One region of the Ruminococcus sp. N15.MGS-57 genome, then DNA from elsewhere that is predicted to be linked to it. Evidence: predicted binding sites of a transcription regulator. Region 1 holds the regulator's gene; each other region holds the start of a gene.
The links. The regulator HrcA, encoded in region 1, represses chaperone genes, less so after heat shock. The targets are predictions, from matches to a motif close to TGTTAGCACTCNNNNNNNNNGAGTGCTAACA.
Positions count from the first base shown of each region.

Region 2: htpG (molecular chaperone HtpG) is a predicted target of HrcA. The motif match lies at 1,184-1,214, and genes of this name have one in related genera.
Region 3: WS40_RS00380 (co-chaperone GroES) is a predicted target of HrcA. The motif match lies at 1,278-1,308, and genes of this name have one in related genera.

Region 1 covers NZ_LARF01000003.1:29,875-32,154, reverse strand. The annotation lists gene grpE (nucleotide exchange factor GrpE) at 34-606, opposite strand; gene hrcA (heat-inducible transcriptional repressor HrcA) at 629-1,657, opposite strand; gene WS40_RS00950 (hypothetical protein) at 1,909-2,280, opposite strand, start outside.
Region 2 covers NZ_LARF01000012.1:10,879-13,158, forward strand. The annotation lists gene htpG (molecular chaperone HtpG) at 1-1,128, opposite strand, end outside; gene WS40_RS03600 (CPBP family intramembrane glutamic endopeptidase) at 1,381-2,280, shown strand, end outside.
Region 3 covers NZ_LARF01000001.1:90,796-93,075, forward strand. The annotation lists gene xylA (xylose isomerase) at 1-309, opposite strand, end outside; gene WS40_RS00380 (co-chaperone GroES) at 1,400-1,672, shown strand; gene groL (chaperonin GroEL) at 1,716-2,280, shown strand, end outside.

The sequences.
Region 1 (2,280 bases):
TTATATCAAGACCTTAAGTCCCGATGTCTTTGTTTATGGGTTTGCTACTATTACCATTGCGTGTCTTATTACCTTGCCGCCTATGGTGTAGCCGTTTTGAAGCACCTGCGCCACAATATTTTCACCCAGGTCAGGGTCGTCAACTGTGCTGACCGCCGTTGCAACGTTCGGGTCAAATTCCTTGCCCGCAAGCTCCATGACCTCAACGTTGAGTTTTTTCAGAGCGTCGCTGAACTGATTGAAGATCATTTCAACACCCTGTTTATAAACTGCGTCCTGAGTTTCTGTGCCTAACGCTCTTTCAAAGTTATCAAACACCGGCAGGAAGCCGTTTATCACATTTCCCTTTGCTGTGTCTGTAAGCTCCAGTCTTTCCTTTGCGCTTCTTTTTCTAAAGTTATCATATTCAGCCATAAGTCTGAGATACTTGTCATTTGCTTCGGCAAGCTCTTTTTTCAGCTTTTCTGTTTCGCTCTCCTCCGCCTTTTTCTCTGTATCCTCAGTGGCATTCTCTGCGGTATCCGCCGCTTCTTTCACTTCTTCGCTTTCAGCAGAGGTGTTTTCCTCTTTTTCAAGCTCGGTGTCCTTTTCAGTTTCCTTACTCAATTTACGCCGCCTGCCTTTCTTTTTATTTATTTTCGTCATCTTCTTTGTTTTGCTCTTGTGGCTTTTCGGATATCATTTCCGATATCTTTCCTGTGAAATACTCGAGATATGGGATAAACTTCGCATAGTCGAGCCTCATAGGTCCTATAAGCCCCAGAGCACCTGCTGTTTTGCCGTCCTTTGAGAACGGAGCTGTTATAATAGAGGAGTTGTGGATAACAAACCCGTCACGCTCAGGGGAGAACATAACGTGAAGCCCTGAGAACGTTTCGTCAATAAATCCTTTAAGCTCCTTCTGATTATCGAGAAAGCTTATTATCTCATTTTGGTTGAAGTCCTTGCAGGTGAGAAGATTACTCTGACCTTTGATAGACACGCTGCTCATTTCCTTTGTCATCTTCATTATCTCGGAAACAAGCGGTGAAAGGGTCATCATGTACGTTCCCATTGCTTCTGTGAGCTTTTCAAGATAAGCGTCCGAAAGACTGTCGATAGGCACGCCGTTGAGATTTTCCTTTACGAAGTTATCAAAAAACTCAAGCTGATCCTGACTGAGGTCGAACTCCAATCGGCAAACCTTATTCTTAATAGAGCCGTTGGACGTTATCATCAAAATAACGTACATTCTCTTTCCTGTAGGTATTACCTCTACCTTTGAGATAAGCGAGAACTTTGGCGTTGCGTTTGCGACCACCGCCGCACATTTCGTAAGATCCGCCAATGCCATTGAAGCCTTGTTCACAAGGTCTTCCTCTGTGACATATTCCTGCGGTATCATTGAATCCAGCATCTTCTTTTCATTTGCTGTAAGCTGGTTTTGCTCCATGAGCTGGTCAACATAAAGCCTGTAGCCCTTATATGTTGGTATTCTGCCTGCGGAGGTGTGTGGCTGTTCGAGATAGCCTTGCTTCTCAAGTTCTGCCATTTCATTTCTTATGGTCGCTGAGGACGCTTTGACGTGAGCCATTATCGCCTTTGAGCCTACAGGCTCGCCTGTTACGATATATTCATTGACTACCGCTGAAAGTATTTTCAGCTTGCGGTCGTCCATTTGCTCACCACCCGTTCTTCTTGTTAGCACTTATTGTATTTAAGTGTTAGCACTCTTTCTTCTCGAGTGCTAAGTATAGTTTATACCCTTTTGACGATTTTGTCAAGGGGTTTAAGACTATTTTTCTCACAAATTTCAAAAATATTTGAACTTCTTTTCCGTCATATTGCACAACGCTTTGCTGGAAATGCAAAAAAGCGGGCAGACCGCAGTGGTCTGTCCGCCCGATGTTGGAAAAAGATCAGATAAAATTATTCTTTTGTATAAGCAGAAAGATCAGGAACAGCAAGCAGGCTGTCGTCTGCTTCGCCTATGGAATCTACAGTGAAGTAAACTGCACTTGATTCGTCAGCACCCTCTGGGAGCAGAACTACCTGCTTAAGGTCATATGTAGCGCCGTCAAAGCCGTAAACTATCTGACCCTCACCGCCTGAAACACTGCTGTCGAGGTTATAATACTCTTGAACAACGTTTGTTGTTGTGTCAATATATGCGTGGTCAAAATCTAGGTTCGCGCCGAAAAGAATGTCGGCTGACTTCCACTGATTTCCGTCGTCGTCCTCAATGCTGTAGGTGGTCGTGCCTTCTGAAACGTTGTAAAGCTTTCCGTCGCCAGGGCAAAC
Region 2 (2,280 bases), on a different contig from region 1:
ATACTTCTCACGGTCGTTTTTCAGAAGCTTTGCAAGCTCGTTCTTTATGGACTTTTCAAGGTTCTTTGCGATTATCTTGAGCTGTCTGTCCTGCTGTAAAAGCTCACGGGAGATGTTCAGTGAGAGATCCTCAGAGTCAACAACGCCCTTTACAAAGCTGAACCAGTCAGGAAGCAGGTCTGCACACTTTTCCATTATCATTACACCGCTTGAATAAAGCTGGAGTCCCTTTTCATAGTCCTTTGAGTAATAGTCAAAAGGCGCACGAGCAGGTATATAAAGCAGTGCGTCATATGTTGCAACGCCCTCGTTCTTTGAATGGATATGTGCAACAGGCGGCTCATAGTCACCGAACTTCTCCATATAGAAGTTGTTGTAATCCTCATCCTTTAGCTCGCTCTTGTTCTTCTTCCAGATAGGGGTCATGCTGTTAAGAGTTTCGATAGCCTTGTGTACCTCTGGCTCTTTACCATCCTCATTATAATGAGTATGCTCGACTTCCATTCTGATAGGGAATCTGATGTAGTCAGAATATTTCTTTACAAGTGACTGTATCTGATACTGATCAAGATATGTTGAATACTTCTCGTCATCAGTATCGTCCTTGAGTTTCAGTGTGATAGTTGTGCCGACGCCGTCAGGCTTGTCACACTCTTCTATTGTGTAGCCCTCAACACCGTCAGATGTCCACTTGTAAGCCTGATCGCTGCCAAAAGCCTTTGTTACAACGGTAACTTCCTTTGCTACCATAAAAGTAGAATAGAAGCCTACACCGAACTGACCGATTATATCAACATCGTCCCCAAGGTCATTGTCTTTCTTGAAAGCGAACGAGCCTGAGTTTGCGATAGTACCAAGGTTGTTTTCAAGATCCTCCTCGGTCATACCGATGCCGTTATCAGAAACTGTAAGCGTTCTGTTTTCCTTGTCGATAGCGATATTGATAGCGAAGTCGCTCTTTTTCATTCCCACAGAAGTGTCTGTCAAGGACTTGAAATACAGCTTATCAATAGCGTCGCTTGCATTGGAGATTATCTCTCTGAGAAAAATCTCCTTATGAGTGTAGATCGAATTGATCATCATATCAAGCAGTCTTTTGGATTCTGCCTTAAATTCTTTTGTCTGCATAAAATCTCGACCTTTCCTTAATAATATTTTACTTTCTTTGAATACTGTTCCATATAATTAGCACTCTATCTATTTGAGTGCTAATTATATTATACAACAAGGTTGATAAAATGCAATAGTTATCACAAAATTTCTCTTATTTATTTACATTTTCATAACATTTCATCACATACCTGACAAAATACCATTTGCAAAAGCACCATGTTGTGTGTTATAATATATAGATAAGACCGAACAAGGGAGGAATAATATTTGACTACCAAAAAGTCTGTTTCTCTGCTGACCCCTGAAAAACAGCAGGAAAAGAAACTTCTTACTATAGATTGCGTGAAAATTTCACTTCTGCTCATTTTATACAACCTGCTAAACAGGATATTCGCAGTGTTATTCTTTTACGTTGCATACACTTACCACTCAGGAAAAATCACTCTTAGCTACTCGGCAGTTCTCAGCTATCTGAAAAAGCAGACCGCTTTTATAAGCTCAACTACTTTTTCCATGACGGCAAATTTGTTTATCACTCTTATGAGCGTGCTTGTTTTTGGGATAGTTTTTGCTATACTTTTCCGAAAACGAGAATCAAGCTTCATAAAGCCGAAAAAAGACACGGCAGTAAAAGGGTTAAAATGGTTTTCAGCCTGCTTTGTGATAAACATTCTGCTGTCACAGCTCATATCTATCCTCACGGGTATACTTGGTCAAAACGGAGTGACAGTTCCCACAAGCGATTTTTCCATTCATCAGCCCTCTGCCCTTGCAGTAATAGTGCAGTTCTCATACGTTGTGATAATAGCCCCTATCGTGGAGGAATTTATCTACCGTGGAGCGATCCTCACGGCTCTAAGCCCATACGGAAGGGGTGCGGCGGTGCTTTTCTCGGCACTTGCATTCGGACTTATGCACGGAAATATCCCTCAGGCGGCTTCGGCATTCGGCACAGGACTTGTTTACGCTATTATCGCCGCAAAGTGCGGCTCGATACTGCCAACAGTTATAATACACTGTCTAAACAATCTGCTTGCAAACTTCTCGTCCATATCTGATGCAATAGGGCTTGAACACTATGAGACCTTCATGAGCGTTGCTGAGATAGTCATAGGTCTGGTGGGCTTTATGGTGCTTTTCACAAGCCTTAAAAAGCTTCTCATTGAT
Region 3 (2,280 bases), on a different contig from region 1:
GTCACGGTCATGGAAGCAGAAATAGTCGATAGAAAGCTTGTCCATTATCTCGAAAGCAACATCGACCTTCTTCTTAGCTCTTGCCTCAGGAGCAGCCTCGCCCCAAGTCTTGTCAGTAGTGCCGCAGCCGAACATATCAGTGCCGTCGCCACCCATTGTGTGCCACCATGAAAGAGCGAACTTGAGCTGTTCTCTCATAGTCTTGCCCATTACAACCTCATCTGGGTTATAATACTTAAAAGAGAGGGGATTAGTTGAGTTTACACCCTCATACTTGATCTTTGGAATATCCTTAAAATACTCTGCCATAATTTTGACCTCCGAATATATTATTGTTTGATCTTAACGATTAAACGATTACAATACAATAATACACCAAATCGCACCCGTTTGTCAACTGTTTTTTATCAAAATTGCATATATTGATATATATTAAAATTGTGGGATAACTGCATAGACACACTATTTTTTCTCGTATTTTCATCAATATTTCTGTAATAATTTTCTGTAATAACTGCACAAATTTTGACAACTAAACTTGTGCAAACAAATGATTTATCTTTTAATTTGGCAACATTTCTGCAATTGTTGCATTTTTTATGCAACAAATTACCCCTTTTTCGGGATAAGTATAAGGGTATTATCCCAAATCGAATATCCTGCAAGGTAGCAGTGTATGAGGAAACATTTTGTCAACGTGAGTTAGGTGAACACGATGAGAGGTTCTGATCGCACAGAAAAGCACTTCCTGCACCTTGTTTGAAGCTTGAAAATTGAATATAAAATACGGATAACCCCACGGCAACAAATCTGTAGGGGCGAACACCGTTCGCCCGTCGAAGGAACAAGCCCACAATTACAACACGGTTTGGCAACCGAAAAACTTGCCCACCGCACCTGTAGGGGAGCGACGCAATTTCTGTTTCACAGAAATGGGCGTCCCGATATTCCTCGCCCATTGAATTAACGGAGATTATCACAACAATGTCACCCCGAATAATTCAACATCGAAGATACCAAAACCACGGAGTTACCCCTCCGAACGGGACGCCGAGGGCGTCGTCCCCTACAATTATGGATACTGTTGATACGCATACCTCCATTGAATACATTTATCCCCACCCGAAAATCTGATTTCAGACCTGCAATACCCCTTAATAAATTGTACAATATGCTTCCAAAACCAATTTTTAGCTTGATAGATATTGTGCAACCCTACAAAAATCACATAAATGACCTTAAATGACTTGAATTTTGCGAAAAAGGTGCTAAAATATAATTAGCACTCAGAAAGACTGAGTGCTAACAATCCGAGCGTGAGAGTGCTGAAAACATAGGTACGACCACGAAGGATTCTAATTTAGCATATTAAAAGGTATCATAAAAGGAGGAACTTATCATGGCGATCAAACCATTGCAGGACAGAGTTGTAGTTAAGATGACAGAGGCTGAGGAAACCACAAAGAGTGGTATCATTCTCACAGGCTCAGCTAAGGAAAAGCCTGAGGTCGCAGAGGTAATAGCTGTAGGCCCTGGTAAAAAGGACGTTACTATGGGTGTTAATAAGGGCGACAAGGTGCTTATTTCTAAGTACAGCGGTACTAATGTTAAGCTGGATGGTGAAGAGTTCATTATAGTTAAAATGGACGACATTCTCGCAGTTGTTGACTAATTTCACTGCATTTTAAATAGTATATAAACGGAGGTAATTTACAATGGCTAAGGATATAATTTTTGGCGAAGACGCAAGAAAAGCTTTGCAGAGCGGTATCGACAAGCTCGCAAACACTGTTAAGATAACACTGGGACCTAAGGGCAGAAATGTAGTTCTTGATAAGAAGTACGGTGCTCCTCTTATCACAAACGACGGTGTTACTATAGCTAAGGAGATCGAGCTTGACGACCCATTCGAGAACATGGGTGCTCAGCTTGTAAAGGAAGTCGCTACTAAGACTAACGACGCTGCCGGTGACGGTACAACAACAGCTACATTGCTTGCTCAGGCTCTTGTTAGAGAGGGTATGAAGAATATCGCAGCAGGTGCTAATCCAATGGTACTTAAGAAAGGTATGGATCAGGCTGTAGATACTGCTGTTGAAACTATCGTCGCTAACTCAAAGAAGATAGAAGGCTCTGATGAGATAGCTAGAGTAGGTGCTGTTTCTGCCGCTGATGAGAATATCGGTAAGCTTATCGCTGAGGCTATGGAAAAGGTAACTGCTGACGGCGTTATCACTCTTGAGGAGTCAAAGACTGCTGAAACTTACAGCGAAGTTGTTG